DNA from 2 places in the Paenibacillus donghaensis genome. Region 1 is predicted to be linked to the other one. Evidence: riboswitches for the same ligand, from Rfam matches in the RefSeq annotation. Region 1 holds a riboswitch; the other holds the start of a gene.
What was found. Region 1 has a riboswitch for glycine ahead of gcvT (glycine cleavage system aminomethyltransferase GcvT). Riboswitches for the same ligand answer to the same signal wherever they lie in the genome.
Positions count from the first base shown of each region.

Region 2: linked by a shared signal. The riboswitch ahead of B9T62_RS06940 (amino acid permease) and the one ahead of gcvT (glycine cleavage system aminomethyltransferase GcvT) in region 1 are both predicted to bind glycine.

Region 1 covers NZ_CP021780.1:6,375,160-6,383,022, reverse strand. Annotated here, with positions in the region: gene gcvPA (aminomethyl-transferring glycine dehydrogenase subunit GcvPA) at 1-822, opposite strand, end outside; gene gcvT (glycine cleavage system aminomethyltransferase GcvT) at 822-1,949, opposite strand; gene B9T62_RS39575 (hypothetical protein) at 2,023-2,193, shown strand; glycine riboswitch at 2,168-2,264, opposite strand; gene gcvH (glycine cleavage system protein GcvH) at 2,448-2,837, shown strand; gene B9T62_RS39570 (hypothetical protein) at 2,930-3,085, opposite strand; gene B9T62_RS28930 (flagellar motor protein MotB) at 3,154-4,041, opposite strand; gene B9T62_RS28925 (flagellar motor protein) at 4,041-4,820, opposite strand; gene uvrB (excinuclease ABC subunit UvrB) at 5,000-6,991, shown strand; gene B9T62_RS28915 (hypothetical protein) at 7,073-7,438, shown strand; gene uvrA (excinuclease ABC subunit UvrA) at 7,664-7,863, shown strand, end outside.
Region 2 covers NZ_CP021780.1:1,653,316-1,661,178, forward strand. Annotated here, with positions in the region: gene leuA (2-isopropylmalate synthase) at 1-1,607, shown strand, start outside; glycine riboswitch at 1,859-1,939, shown strand; gene B9T62_RS06940 (amino acid permease) at 2,112-3,488, shown strand; gene B9T62_RS06945 (GNAT family N-acetyltransferase) at 3,814-4,290, shown strand; gene B9T62_RS06950 (GNAT family N-acetyltransferase) at 4,322-5,161, shown strand; gene B9T62_RS06955 (GNAT family N-acetyltransferase) at 5,257-5,934, shown strand; gene B9T62_RS06960 (GNAT family N-acetyltransferase) at 6,124-6,522, opposite strand; gene B9T62_RS06965 (histidine--tRNA ligase) at 6,964-7,863, opposite strand, start outside.

The sequences.
Region 1 (7,863 bases):
GCCAAGCGAAGCCGGAATGCCGAGCGGCTGGGCGTCTCCGACGACGATATCGGCGCCGAGCTTGCCCGGTGTCTCCAGCACGCCGAGGGCAATCGGATTGGCGCTGACCACGAGCAGCCCCTTGACCTCATGGATCAGCGGTTCTACCGCGCGCAGATCCTCGATGCAGCCGAAGAAGTTGGGCGACTGCACCAGCACGGCGGCGGTGTCGCCGTCGATGGCTTCGGCCAGCTTCGCTTGATCGGTAACGCCGTCTTTATAGTCAATCTCCACCACGTCAAGGCCCCAAGCATTCGCAGAGGTGCGCAGCACCTGGCGCGTTTCGGGATGAACGGTGCGGGAGACAATCAGCTTCTTGCGTTTGGTGGCTCCGGCGGCCAGAACAGCCGCTTCGGCGAAGGCAGTAGCCCCATCATACATGCTGGCATTAGCTACCTTCATGCCGGTCAGCTCGCAGATATAGGACTGGAATTCGAAGATTGCCTGCAGTTCCCCCTGGCTGATCTCCGGCTGGTAAGGGGTGTAAGCTGTATAGAATTCGGAGCGGGAGATCACATGGTTAATGACTACGGGAATATGGTGGTCGTAGAGTCCCGCGCCAAGGAAGCTGGCATGGGTGTCGAAGTCGGCATTCTTGTCTGCCAGGCCTTTCATGTGGCGAAGCAGGGCATATTCATCCAGTGGCTCAGACATAGGCATCGTTCCCTGATAGCGGACAGCCTGGGGAATATCGGCGAACAGCTCGTCGATGGACGTAATCCCGACGGTCTCCATCATCTCGGTGCGGTCCTGCGCGGTCATGGGCAGATAACGGTGCTTCATTACGGCTTCACTCCTTGAGTTGTCTTCTTATAAAAAGGGGCTTTCACCACGACAGCCTTCAGCTGCTTGCCGCGGATCTCCACGTTAACCTCTGTGCCGATTTCACTATAAGCGGCATCGATCAGTGCCAGTCCAAGGCTGCGCTTCAGCGTAGGGGACTGCGTTCCGGTGGTCACTTCACCGATCTTGCTGCCGTCGGCCGCGTACACCGGATAATGGGAGCGGGGAATGCCGCGGTCGATCATCTCCAGACCGACCAGACGGCGGGGAAGGCCGGCTTCCTTCTGCTGGAGCAGGGCCTCGCGGCCGATGAAGTCGCCTTTGTCCAGCTTCACGAAGAACTGGACTCCGGCTTCCAGCGGCGTGATGTCCGCCGACAGCTCCTGCCCGTACAGCGGCAGCTTGGCTTCGAAGCGCAGCGTGTCGCGTGCGCCAAGCCCGGCTGGTGTCAGTCCGTGCGGAGCACCTGCAGCCAGCAGTCCGTTCCAGAGCGTGGCGGCGGCTTCCAGCGGTGCGTACAGCTCGAAGCCGTCCTCTCCGGTGTAGCCGGTGCGGGAGAGCAGGACCTTCACGCCGCAGACGGTGGCGTCTTCGATGAACCGGAAGGGCTTCAGCCCTTCCAGCGGCTCAGTGGAAACAGCAGCCATAATCGTCTCGGCCAGCGGCCCCTGCAGCGCCAGCAGCAGCGTCTCGTCAGAGACATTGGTGAGGCTGACTTCGCCGAAGGCGGGGTCCAGATGCTGCTCCAGCCACTGGAAGTCCTTGTCGATGTTGGAGGCGTTGACGACCAGCATATAGCGGTGCTCGCCGAGCCGGTAGACCAGCAGATCATCGACAACGCCGCCGCCTGGGTAACAGAGCAGCGTATACTGCGCCCCGCCGTCGGTCAGCATGCTGACATCGTTCGTGGTCATATGCTGCAGGAAGGCTTCAGCTCCGCTGCCCGTCAACATGAATTCGCCCATATGCGAGACGTCGAACAGTCCGGCCTGCTGGCGGACGGCTTCATGCTCCTTCACTATGCCTGTGAACTGCACCGGCAGCTCCCAGCCGCCGAAGTCGATACATCTCGAATCCGCATAAGCGGAATATAGCTCATAAAATGGCGTACGCTTCAATGTTTCCATTCCCTCACTCCTTTTGATCTGATCGAGCTGCTTCACCTGCCGCTGCACAAAAAAAGGACAGGCGGAAACCATCATGCCGAATGGCATAAATTGGATTCCCGCTCTGTCCTTGGTACCTGAGAGTTACCCTGCACCGGATCAGGCTCCCGGTGAGGTTTCCCCGTTGGTGATCAGGGCGCTGCTTCGCTGCTCGCGTATCCTGATGCTCTCCAGAGATGCGTCCGGCAAAGGTCCTTTTGCCTGAGAGATTCACTCTAACCAGAGCTTACTCCTTCGGCGCCGTCTTCTTGAGACAGTCTCTCCCTATGCCATCATTCGCAAAACGTATGAAATGCTGCTGACTCCATTAAAACGGCAATCGCGTACCGCTGTCAACAAAAAAACGTCAAAAAGTCGACAAATTTAAATTTCCTGTCAGTAATATTGACATAGCGCAGCCAGATAACTTAGGCTATAACTAAATTTACAACTTCATTTTGGAAAAGAGGCGGCTAGTGTATGAGCGAAGTGTTAGACAACCTGCTATACAGCGAAGAGCATGAGTGGGCACAGCAGGCAGCAGGTCAGGTAGTGCGGATTGGCATCACCGATCATGCCCAGCATTTGTTGGGAGATATCGTGTTTGTGGAGTTCCCGGACGTAGGCTCCTCCATCACAGCCGGTGACAGCGTAGGCAGCATTGAATCTGTTAAGACCGTTTCTGAATTATATTCACCGGTTTCCGGCAAGGTCACCCGTATTAACGACGCGCTGGAGGCCAGCCCGGAGCTGATCAATGACCAGCCTTATGGCGAGGGATGGATTTTCGAGGTAGAGATTGAGGGCGAGTTCGCCGCGATTGCCGGCCTGCTGGACGCTGCGGCTTACCGCGAGCTGTTGAGCGAATAGGGATAATTTAAATGTAATTTTTGGTAATTAGTACAACAAGAAGAATAAAGAATCTTATATTTTTAAAAGACAGGCTTTGCACATTGATGTCACTAATGTGTGAGGTCTGTCTTTTGATAGTAGACCAGTCCACCCGCCAGCATGATTGCAAAAACTTGAAATAATGTATTGAACAGCAATGACAAGAGCAGCTGTATGCGGTTTAAGAAACGGGCGGAGTCCCGTGAGGTTCCGTTTGCGGTAGTCATCGGTCCTGAACTCCTTTTTACAGGAAGTGGAAAAGCGAATTTTCGGTATATATTCTACTGAAATCCGCTTATTCCTCCTCCTGCAGCTGCCGCAGCACAATAATCTCCACACGGCGGTTCTTCTGCTGTCCGGCAGCGGTACTGTTGTCAGCCGCAGGACGGGTGTCAGCATATCCTGCATATTGGAAGCTGTCCGGGTCCAGCCCTTCACTGTCCAGGAAGAAGCGCAGTACCGACAGCGCTCTGGCTCCCGACAGCTCCCAGTTGTCATTGTATCGGGAAGCGGAGGATACAGGCGTATTGTCCGTATGTCCCTCAATGCTGATCTTGGCCCCGATGCCCCCAAACAACTCCGACAGCTGGGTCAGAGCAGGCAGGGCAGGGGCTTTCAGCTCGGCTCTGCCGATATCGAACAGAAAGCGGTCGCTTAAGGTGATGGCAATGCCCTGCGGCTTGTCGGCCACAAAAATCTGGTTATCCAGATTATTATCCTCCACATAACGTGTGATGACTCCTACCAGCTCCGCCAGTTTGGCCTCCTGTTCACGGAATGCCAGCTCACGCTCCGATGGCGGCCCCACTGCTGCGGCTGCGCCCGGAGCCGGTGACGAAGAGGGCTGAACACTGCCTTCAGTGCCTGTCCCGCCGCTGTCTGCGCCGTTACCCGGCAAGTCTGTACTCTGGGGAGCCGGAACTACCCCCGGTCCTCCAGATTCTGTGCCTTTGTTTCCGTCAAGCTCACCGTTTCCTCCATCCAGCACAGAACCACCTGATTTGAAGGTCTCTGACAAGGAGCCGGTAACGCTGTTATATTTGGCTGTATCCAGGCTGCTCATGGCAAACATGATTACGAAGAAAATCAGCAGCAGCGTAATCAGATCCGCGTAGGTAATCATCCAGCGGTCACGGCTCTCAGGCACCACATTACGCTGCTTGCGTCGCCCTCTTTGTCTCATTATGAACCTCCTGCTTCCCGGCGGCTTACAGCCGTTTCATCCGGCAGGAAGGAGTTCAGCTTCTTGCGCACCATTAGCGGATGTTCCCCGTTCTGCAAGGCCAGGATGCCGACCAGCAGCATCTCCATGCTGTGCAGCCGGCCTTCGCTGCGGGATTTGATTTTGGAGGCAATGGGTAAAAATAATAGGTTGGCACTGGCAACACCATACAGGGTGGCCGCGAATGCAACCGCAATGGAACCGCCCAGATCTGACGGATCGCTCAGGCTGCTCAGCACACGGATCAGACCCATCACGGTGCCGATGATTCCCATGGTTGGGGCGTACCCGCCGGCGGCTTCGAAGACTTTGGCGTATCCTTCATATTTGGCTTCTTTGGCGTCCATTTCCAGCTCCATAATCTGCCGTACCTGGTCCGGATCTGTGCCGTCTACAATCAGCAGCAGTCCTTCGCGGGTAAAAGCGTCCGGGTGCTCTTCCGCTGTTTTCTCCAGCGTCAGTACACCGCTTCGACGGGTAACAGCGGCCATGGCGATGAGCTCCTCGGCTTTGGCGGCATCATCCGCCGAATGGCGGCCGAAGGCCATGCGCAGCGCTGCAGGAACTTGGCGCAGTCTGCCGGAAGGGAAGCTGACCATAACCGCAGCCAGCGTGCCGCCGAACACAATCAGGGCCGCGTTCAGCTGCAGCAGGCCGGAGAGGCTGCCGCCTTCCCATAGAAAACCGCCGATCAAGGCGGCAAGTCCGGCCAAAAGGCCGATGATTGAGGTAATATCCATAGATTAAGGCTCCTTAAATTACTATATATTATGGTTTGCAAGGATGAAAACTTCAATGTATAATGAACGGGAACAGGTATTCTTATATTCCATTTTTTTCTGGCATTATGCCGCAGCAACTTTCAGCCAACAATTATGATATATTCATATATTTTAGACGATAGAGGGGAGACGGGCAAATGAATGAACTTGTCCTCAGTTCGAAGACTTTCGAATTGGAGTCCGAATATACCCCCCAGGGTGATCAGCCTGTTGCCATAGAGGAATTATTAGAAGGCATCCGGCAGGGCAAGAAGGAGCAGACACTGCTGGGGGCAACTGGTACAGGCAAGACGTTTACGATCGCGCAAGTGATTTCCAAGCTCAACCGGCCGACGCTGGTTATTGCGCACAATAAGACCCTGGCCGCGCAGCTGGCCAGCGAGTTCAAGGAATTCTTTCCCCATAATTCGGTGGATTACTTCGTCAGCTACTACGATTATTTCCAGCCAGAGGCGTACATCCCTTCCTCCGACACCTACATCGAGAAAGACTCCAGCATCAATGAAGAGATCGATAAGCTCCGCCACTCCGCGACCAGCTCTCTGTTCGAACGGCGCGATGTGATTATTGTAGCGAGTGTATCCTGCATTTACGGCCTCGGTTCGCCGGCTGCCTACGGCAACCTGCTGCTGTCACTGCGGGTAGGCATGGAGAAGCCTCGCAACGAGCTGCTGAGCCGATTGGTTGATATCCAGTATCAACGCAACGATATCAATTTCGTGCGCGGTACCTTCCGCGTGCGCGGAGATGTGATCGAGATCTTCCCGGCCTCGCAGGGAGAACGCGCGATCCGGGTAGAGCTGTTCGGAGATGAGGTCGAACGAATTACCGAGATTGACGTGCTGACCGGTGAATTGATTGCTGAACGTGACCATGTGGCTATTTTCCCGGCGTCCCACTTTGTTACGGAAGAAGAAACAATGCGGGTGGCGCTGGTGAATATTGAACGTGAGCTGGAAGAACGGCTGGCGGCGTTGCACGATGCCGGCAAGCTGCTGGAAGCGCAGCGGTTGGAGCAGCGTACACGTTATGATATAGAGATGATGAAAGAGGTAGGCTTCTGCTCCGGGATTGAGAACTATTCCGGTCCGTTGACCTTCCGCGAGCCGGGTGCAACCCCGTATACCTTGATGGATTATTTCCCTGATGACTTACTGATTGTGATTGACGAATCCCATGTGACGCTGCCGCAGATCCGTGCGATGTACAATGGTGACCGGGCGCGCAAGACCGTGCTTGTTGAGCATGGTTTTCGTCTGCCTTCCGCACTTGACAACCGGCCGCTGAGATTTGAGGAATTCGAAGAGAAAGTCAACCAGATTATTTATGTCTCTGCGACCCCCGGCCCCTATGAGCTGGAACGATGCGAGACGATGGTCCAGCAGATTATTCGCCCAACCGGACTGTTGGACCCGATTATTGAAGTCCGTCCTTCCGAAGGACAAATTGATGATCTGATCAACGAGATCCGTGACCGTGTAGAGCGTGATGAGCGTGTGCTGGTCACGACCCTTACGAAGAAGATGTCCGAGGACCTCACAGATTATTTCAAGGAAATCGGCATCAAGGTACGCTACATGCACTCCGATATCAAGACCCTTGAGCGGATGGCGATCCTGCGTGACTTGCGATTGGGCACGTTCCATGTGCTGATTGGGATCAACCTGCTGAGAGAGGGTCTCGACCTGCCCGAAGTTTCTCTGGTAGCGATACTGGATGCTGACAAGGAGGGCTTCCTGCGCTCCGAGCGTTCGCTGATCCAGACCATGGGCCGCGCCGCGCGTAACTCTGAAGGCCGCGTTATTATGTATGCCGACCGGATCACCGACTCCATGGATAAAGCGATGGGCGAGACTTCTCGCCGCCGCGAGATCCAGATCGCCCATAATGAAGCCAATGGAATCACGCCAACGACGATCCACAAGAAGGTTCGCGAAATCATCGAGGCTACCAAGGTGGCCGAGTCCAAGGCTGATTACCTTACAGGTGCCGGCGGCAAGCTGAACAAGAAGGAACGCCAGAGCCTGATGCAGCGCCTCGAGGCGGAGATGAAGAACGCCGCCAAGAACCTGCAATTCGAGCGCGCCGCCGAGCTGCGCGATGCTTTACTGGAGCTGCGGGCTGAATAGCCCCGAGCGCCTTTTTTACTGTGAAATGGAACGGTGCTGTCAACGCCGTTCTTTTTCAATAATATAGGCTTCGCCTATTATATGTCTGTGCTATTGCGCATTCCGAAGGAACAGCTCGCACTTGCCTTTAAGGTCTTGCGCATCCCGAAGGAACAGCTCGCCTTTGACCTTAAGGTTTTGCGCATTCCGAAGGAACAGCTCGCACTTGCCTTTAAGGTCTTGCGCATCCCGAAGGAACAGCTCGTCTTTGATCTTAAGGTTTTGCGCATTCCGAAGGAACAGCTCGCACTTGCCTTTAAGGTCTTGCGCATTCCGAAGGAACAGCTCGCCTTTGACCTTAAGGTTTTGCGCATTCCGAAGGAACAGCTCGCACTTGCCTTTAAGGTCTTGCGCATCCCGAAGGGACAGCTGCACTTAGCGCATTCCGAAGGAACAGCTCTCTTTTGACTTTAGTACCCGGTCGCACATCCCGTCAGGGATAGCGGGCCGTCCATTGCGGCGTCCAAGCGGTCCCGCAGGGATAAGCGTTCCAAGTACCCAGCCTCCTAATCACAGTACCGCCTGGCTCATTCGCCAAGCTTGCAGGTGTCCAGAGGGTGCAACCCTTTGGGGCCCTCCCTTGGAAGGGAGGGTTTGGGAGGGATCGAATTTATTTATGAAGGAGAATCAACCGTGGCAATCGAACATATTGTAATCAAAGGCGCACGAGCGCATAATCTCAAAAATATCGATGTGACGATTCCGCGCGACAAGTTCGTCGTCCTCACAGGGCTAAGCGGCTCCGGCAAGTCATCGCTGGCGTTCGACACCATCTATGCCGAAGGCCAGCGGCGTTACGTTGAATCGCTCTCTGCGTACGCGCGTCAGTTCCT
Region 2 (7,863 bases), 3.8 Mb from region 1:
CAGAGGCGCCGATTTGGTGCAGCGTCGACCTTCGCGACGGAAATCAGGCATTAATTGTTCCGATGAATCTGGAGGAAAAGCTTGAATACTTCAAATTGCTTGTAGATATCGGATTTAAGGAAATCGAAGTCGGATTTCCCGCAGCATCGGAAACGGAGTTCACCTTTCTACGCACATTGATCGAGCAGGAATTGATTCCGGATGATGTAACGATCCAAGTGCTTAGCCAATCGAGAGAGCATATTATCCGCAAAACTTTTGAAGCGCTGAAAGGCGCGAAAAAAGCTGTAGTACATTTGTACAACTCGACATCCGTGGCGCAGCGGGAACAGGTATTCCGCAAATCCAAAAAAGAAATTATCGACATCGCTTTGAATGGCGCCAAACTGTTGAAGCAGTGCGCGGAGGAAACGGAGGGGAATTTTCAGTTCCAGTATTCACCCGAAAGCTTTACAGGTACAGAAATTGATTTTGCGCTGGACATCTGCAACAGCGTGCTCGGCGTATGGCAGCCGACGGCGGAGAACCCAGTCATCATCAATCTTCCTGCAACGGTATCCATGTCGATGCCTCACGTCTACGCCAGCCAGATCGAGTATATGAGCGAGCACCTGAATTTCCGGGAGCATGTTATTTTGTCGCTCCATCCGCATAACGATAGGGGAACGGGTGTGGCGGATGCGGAGCTGGGGGTACTGGCCGGAGCCCAGCGCGTCGAAGGCACTTTGTTCGGAAACGGGGAAAGAACAGGGAACGTAGACATTGTGACGCTGGCTCTAAACATGTATTCACACGGGGTAGACCCGAAGCTGAATTTTGAGAACATCCCTGCGATCATCAGCGTTTATGAACGACTGACCAAAATGAGAGTAGGCGAAAGACATCCTTACGGAGGTGAGCTTGTATTCACCGCTTTCTCCGGTTCGCATCAGGATGCCATTGCTAAAGGAATGAAATGGCTCGAGGAAAAGGAGCCCCGGCATTGGTCGGTCCCTTATCTGCTAATTGATCCCAAGGACATCGGTAGGGAGTATGAAGGCGATATTATCCGCATTAACAGCCAGTCCGGCAAAGGCGGGATCGGATACGTGCTGCAGTTGAAGTACGGACTCGATCTCCCGACGAAAATGGGCGAAAACTTTGGATACTTCGTTAAAAACGTATCGGATCAGCAGCAAAAGGAACTGATGCCCGATGAAATATACGATATTTTCTTGAAGGAATATGTAAATATAAAAACACCTGTCGAGTTTGTCAAATACCGCATTACAGACAATGAAGATTTTCAAACCATCGTCACTATACGGACCGGCAATGAAGTCAAGGAAATTGAAGGCACCGGAAACGGAAGACTCGATGCGATCAGCAATGCTCTGCAAACCGATCTTGGAATGCATTATACCGATTTGATCTATAAAGAGCACGCTCTGGAAACAGGCTCTAAATCACAAGCTGTCTCTTATATCGGTATCACGGCTTCAGACGGTAGCGTATATTGGGGTTGCGGCTTTGACGTTGATATTATGGCCTCATCTGTAAAAGCTCTGTTTAGTGCTGTGAATCAATTTAGCCGTAATACCACTAACAGATTACTCGCTGACGGTTAGGAGCGCATAATAATTGAAATAGAGTGAAAGAGGAGCTGCACTTATGAGAACAATAGGTCTTATCGGTGGCATGAGTTGGGAATCATTATTACTTTATTATCAAATGATCAATCAACGGGTTAACACGGCTGTAATTAATGTTATTGACAAAATATTTGACTATAAGTAATATTGAAAAATATTTAAATGAAGTTATGACCATAAAATTAAATAACTTGTAAGCTATGATTGCTATGGATCACACTATAGCAGGAGCAGCTTCTGGAGAGACCGTGGGGATTCCCCGGCGCCGAAGGGTTCACAATCTCAGGCAAAAGGACAGAAGAGTACTGAATAATCTATTTGTTATTTTGATAATCTTCAGAATAAATAATGTATTTTATTTAATATTCTTAGACCTAGAGATTGGAGCGCCTCCAGTCTCTTTTTTGTTGTTATTTTCACTTGTTCATAATTTCACATACAAGAACGAGAATTATCCAGAGTGTAGAGGGGGAGCTTCATTTGGCACCACAAGAATTAAAGAGAGATTTACAGAATCGGCATGTTCAGCTCATTGCAATTGGGGGAACCATCGGTACCGGACTATTTTTAGGATCAGGAAAAGCTATTCAGCTGGCAGGACCCTCCATCATCTTTGCTTACTTAATCGTGGGTATCGCCGTTTTTTTTGTGATGAGGGCATTAGGAGAACTTCTGTTGTCTAAAGCAGGTTATCAATCGTTTACAGACATTGCCGAAGACTATCTTGGACCGCGGGCAGCATTTGTAACCGGATGGACCTATTGGTTCTGCTGGATCATGACGGCAATGGCTGATATTATCGCTGTTGGGGTATATGTGCAATATTGGTTTGACATCCCGCAATGGATACCTGCTGTCATTTGTTTAATCATTTTATTAGGACTTAATTTATTAACTGTAAAAAGTTTTGGGGAATTGGAATTCTGGTTTGCTCTAATCAAGGTAGTGACGATCCTCGCGTTGATTGCCATCGGAGCGTTTCTGGTGGTGATTGGTTTCAAGACAGATGCCGGAACGGTTGCTCTCAGCAATATTTGGGCACATGGAGGCGTATTCCCAAATGGGATTTCAGGTTTCTTACTTTCCTTTCAAATGGTTGTATTTGCATTTGTCGGGGTAGAATTGGTCGGTGTATCGGCAGCGGAAACCTCCAATCCAGAGAAAAACATTCCGTCGGCTATTAATAAAATTCCATTAAGAATTCTATTTTTCTACGTTGGTGCCATTATTGCCCTGTTAAGCATCAACGCATGGACGGAGCTGAATCCGGCAGAGAGTCCTTTTGTCAAAACGTTCAGTCTAGTGGGGATCCCGATTGCCGCAGGAATTATTAACTTTGTCGTATTAACCTCAGCTGCGTCTGCTTGTAACAGCGGGATGTTCTCCACAAGCCGGATTCTCTATAATTTAAGCAGGAAGGACCAGGCCCCATCCCATTTTGCCAAGCTGAATAAAAATCATGTACCAAGCAATGCTTTATTCATATCCACGCTTGTCTTGTCAGTGGGAGCTCTTTTGAGTAGGCTGATTCCCGAACAAGCTTTTGGAATCGTGACAACCATTAGTGCCATTTGTTTCATTTGGGTTTGGGGTGTTGTTCTGATTTGCCATTTGCGGTATAAGAAAACAAAGCCGGAATTGCAGGCCAAATCAAAATTTAAAGCACCGTTCACACCATTTATTAATTATGTTGTCCTGGCGTTGTTTGCGATAATACTCATCATTATGCTGTTTGCTGAAGACACGCGTCCGGCCTTATTGTTGACGCCTTTATGGTTTATTCTATTATTTGTTTTGTATTCGACGAATAGAAGAAAGAGGGAAAGAAATAGTACAGAATCAACAACAGCCACTTAATTCCATATTAACTAATCAACCCCTTCACTACGGACACTATAGCCTCTATTTATGCGATTTTGCCTATTTTTCTACAGTTGCGGACCGTAAGACCCTTATTCGGCGAATTCAGGCATCAAACGAAGCAAAGTTACTCCAATAGCGGCTCCTCAGTCCGTAAAAGCACCATATAAGCCAAATTTAGCACAAATAGCGGCCCCTCGGTCCGTAACAGAAGGCAGATGGATGCAGGCAGGCGAAAAGCCTAGTAGGATAGTTTAGCTTTAATAGTTCTCTACCACTATGTAAAAGCTTTCCTACAGTATAATTTGATTAGTAGAATATAATGAAAGATACTGTAATCAATTTATGGGGTGAGAATTTGTCAGATATAATTTTAGATAATATCAAGATTACAGCAGACTCGAAGGATACTGATTACAATCAGGTGTGTGACAATCTATATGAGTACAATGTTCGTGCAACAAATGGTTTACTCAAGAAACCTGGCAAGGATATAAATTTATATCTAAAAGATGAATCAGGCAAAGTCGTAGGAGGCTTGTTTTGTGAAACCTGGTCTTATGGTTTGTATCTTGATGTATTTTGGATAGCTGATGAATACAGAAACAAAGGATATGGAAAAATCATGATAGTAGAAGCAGAGAGACAAGGGAAAGAGCTTGGCTGTATATTTGCTCATACTTGCACATTTACATATCAATCGCCGGAATTTTATCAGCGCATGGGCTATGAGGTTTTTGCCGTGAATGATGAATATCCGGAAGGAATTAAACAATTTTTTCTGAAGAAGAAATTGTAGCGAAATATTGTTAAAGAAAAGGTGAGGTAAAATGATTAGAAATTTTACGAACAATGATATGAATGAGATTATAGATATTTATACAAGAGAAAATAAACCTACATATGAAGAAATAGAAAATATAAGAAATTCGAAACAAATCCTAGTATACGATGAAGATGGAATAAAGGGTTTTATTCATATGAATGTATATGAAAATAAGTGTGACTTTGAAATGGGGATTTCATCCGAGGAACATATTAAATCAATAGGTTCACAACTTTGGGCTGAGGCTAAAAAACGGATGGAGGGAAATTCTGTTACCTCGATTAATACTTGTCATATAAAGAATGGAATTTGGGAAGGTTTTTTTGACGAGATTGGGTTTGATTATTGGTTCTCATATTATAAACTCAAATATATTAGTGGTAAATATAAAGAACCAGAACTTGATGTGAAGAAATATGAAGACGAATATTATATGCAGGAAATCAGCCTTGAAAGTGAAGCGTTCTCAAAATTAAGAGCAGAGAATGATATTACCCCTCATAACTGGTATTTGAGTGCAAGTAAAGATACTTTAGCGCATCATAGAAAAGAAAGATTGATAGATAAAGATAATTTTTATTTGTTCTTTAAAGAAGGGGAAATGATAGGTGCGGCAATTATTGCTAATGCAGAAATTCCCCTATTCTTTGTTAATAGTAAGTATCAAGGAGAAGGTTATGGAAGGAAAATACTTGAATTTGCTGTAAATCGAGGTCTGGAACAGGATCCAAATGGTGTTGATTTAGAGGTGTTAGCTAGTAACGAGAAAGCGTTACAGCTATATACAAGTACGGGATTTGAAATCATTCAAGGGTATGTTAATAGAAGATTACAAATAGTTTGAACTAATGGAAACACTGTGAAATTGGGAGTATTGATTATGAAGATTCACTTCTAAATCATGGTGCATATTGTATCGTTGAGGATGATGATTATATCATGGCATTTGCGGTTTTTGCTCGTTACAGCCATGATGAAACCTTATTAAATTTTATGGGGAAGCAACTTAGTAGACATTTTAGCCCAAATGAAACAAGAGAAGTTTGTTTTAATGTGTATGGGAAAAATAGGGAACTGATTCAATTTCTTAAAGAACATGGTTTTGTGACCGATATGGAAGGTTTTCAGCTTCAGTATGATTTCAGCAAGGAAATGAAAATGCCGGAGACATTACCACTTGTAGAAAAAGGATTTTCCCCGGAGATGCTCAGCCATTTTATTCAATTATTTGAGAAAGCTTATTATGACTTGAATCTTGAAAATGGCTGGAGCACAGATAGCTACCAAAAAGATCCGGATCATTTCATGAATTCCCTACAAGATTACGAATCAGAAGAACGGGTAAGATCTTTTTGGATGGATGACAAATTGATTGGCGCCTATATTATTACAGGTGAGTATATTCGAGATTTTGTTATACATCCCGAATACCAGAGCCGCGGTTATGGAAGCCTGATGTTGAAAAATAGTATTCACCGTATGTCGAAAGTAATGGGAATGGACAATATATTCTTACGTGTGGCTAAATCCAATAGCGGGGCCAAAAGGTTTTACGAAAGAAATCATTTTATCGAGCTTTCCAATTTCGCAGAGCATACTTTTGTGGCAAAAATCTGAAGAATGTAGAAGTGTTGGATTCGTTGTTGCTTTGGGGCTAATTGATGCTTACGGAAACGATAATTCAATAAAACAGCGGCAGTCCAGGACTATAGTTTCTCGTCCAAGACTGCCGCTGTTTGGATTTATGGGATGAGTACAGCGGCGCGGCATCTTACTGTACATGCACACCACTGTAAACGCCAGGCTCTACTTGCTGCGCGGGATCAGAAAGGCACTCGTCAGCTTCTCGAAGCCGATCTGCGGGTAATAGTCGATCGCGGACGGAGCGGCGAGCAGCAGCAGCATCGACTCCTCGCCCAGATGCTCCTGCAGCGTGGCGATCAGTTTCTTGCCAATACCCTGCTGCTGATACTCACGGCATACCGCGAGATCGGATAAATAGCAGCAGTAGGCATAGTCGGTGATGGCCCGGGCCAGCCCCACGGGCTGATCCCCGTCCCAGGCGGTCACCAGAATGTCGGCATGCTCCAGCATTCGGCCGATGCGGGCCAGGTCCTCCACCGGACGTTTGATCCCGGAGCTGATGAAGATATCTGCCGCTTGCTTGGCCGTGAGCGGGGTGTTTATTTGATAAGTGATAGTCATGATTGAGCACTCCTTATGATTAGGGATCATTGCTTGTTACTATTTAGGTCACGCTGAGGATGTTTAAGGCAACGCTGGAGCTTTCAGAGGAATTAGCTGCAGAATCGGTTACTACTTAGGACCCAATAGGAGGGGAGCATCAAACCACATCAGTCCAGTCCACACCGAATTAGTTGCGAATCTGCATCTAATTCGAAGATTTTTGCTGTTTTAGAGCAAATAAGTGCGAAAACGCATCTAATATCGGATTCTGAGCCTTAAACCATCGTTTTACTTGAAAATAGTTGCAGATTCGCACGTATTTGCCCAATAACAGGAATTCCAGCGAAATTAAATGCACTTTTGCAGCTAATTTCTCTGAAATCTCTAGTAGTGTAGCATTTTACATCTTCAGAGGACCTAAGTAGTAGATTTGCAACTAAACTGGTATCTCCCATTTTATTATAAAAGCTTCCGTTTGGAAATAAGCGCAATGGCCTCCTCAACCGTCAACGTTAGCTCCTCCCGTTGCTGCATATCCTTCAGCTGCACCTTGCCGGCGGCGGCTTCGCTCTCGCCGATCAGCAGCGCGTAGCGGTTGCCTGCGGCCACCGCAGCAGCCAGCAGCTTCTTCAGCTTGCGCCCGCTGGTATCCAGCGCCGTGCGGATACCCGCCGCGCGTAATCCGGCGGCGGCCAGCAGCGCCTGTGGCAGGGTGTCGCCAATCGGCAGCACCACGACCTCGGCTGCGGTACTCACCGTACCGGACCGTTCGGCCAGCAGTGCCATGATGGACTCCATCCCGAACGACAGCCCAACCGTAGGGTAGGGGATGTCCTCGCGACCTACCAGCTGTCCGATGATTGCGTCATACCGGCCGCCGCCTCCAAGGCTTGAAGGGAAGACGCCCGAAGCATCGAAGATTTCATATACGGTGCCGGTATAGAAGGAGAGGCCGCGTGACAGGAAGGGATCAAAGCGGCATGTATCTTCCAGGCCGATGGCGCGAAGCAGCAGTTGGAGAGCCAGCACATCCTTCGCACCCGGCTTGCCAACCAGGCCGTATTGCGCCGACAGCTGCGCGAAGTCCGGTGTTTCCGCAGCGATCAGCTGCAGGATGGCATCCGTTGCAGCGGCATCCAGCCCTTTGGCCAGCAGCTCGCTGCCCACTCCGGCGCTGCCGATCTTCGCCAGCTTATCAAGTGTCAGCATCACAGATTGCTGCTCCGGCTGGGGCACACCCAGCGCCTCCAGCACTTCGCTCAGAAACTGCCGGTTGTTCCACTTGATGATCACCGGCAGCTCCAGCCTGCGGAAGGCTTCTGCCGCAAGCAACATCAGCTCGGCCTCCGCCTCCGGTCC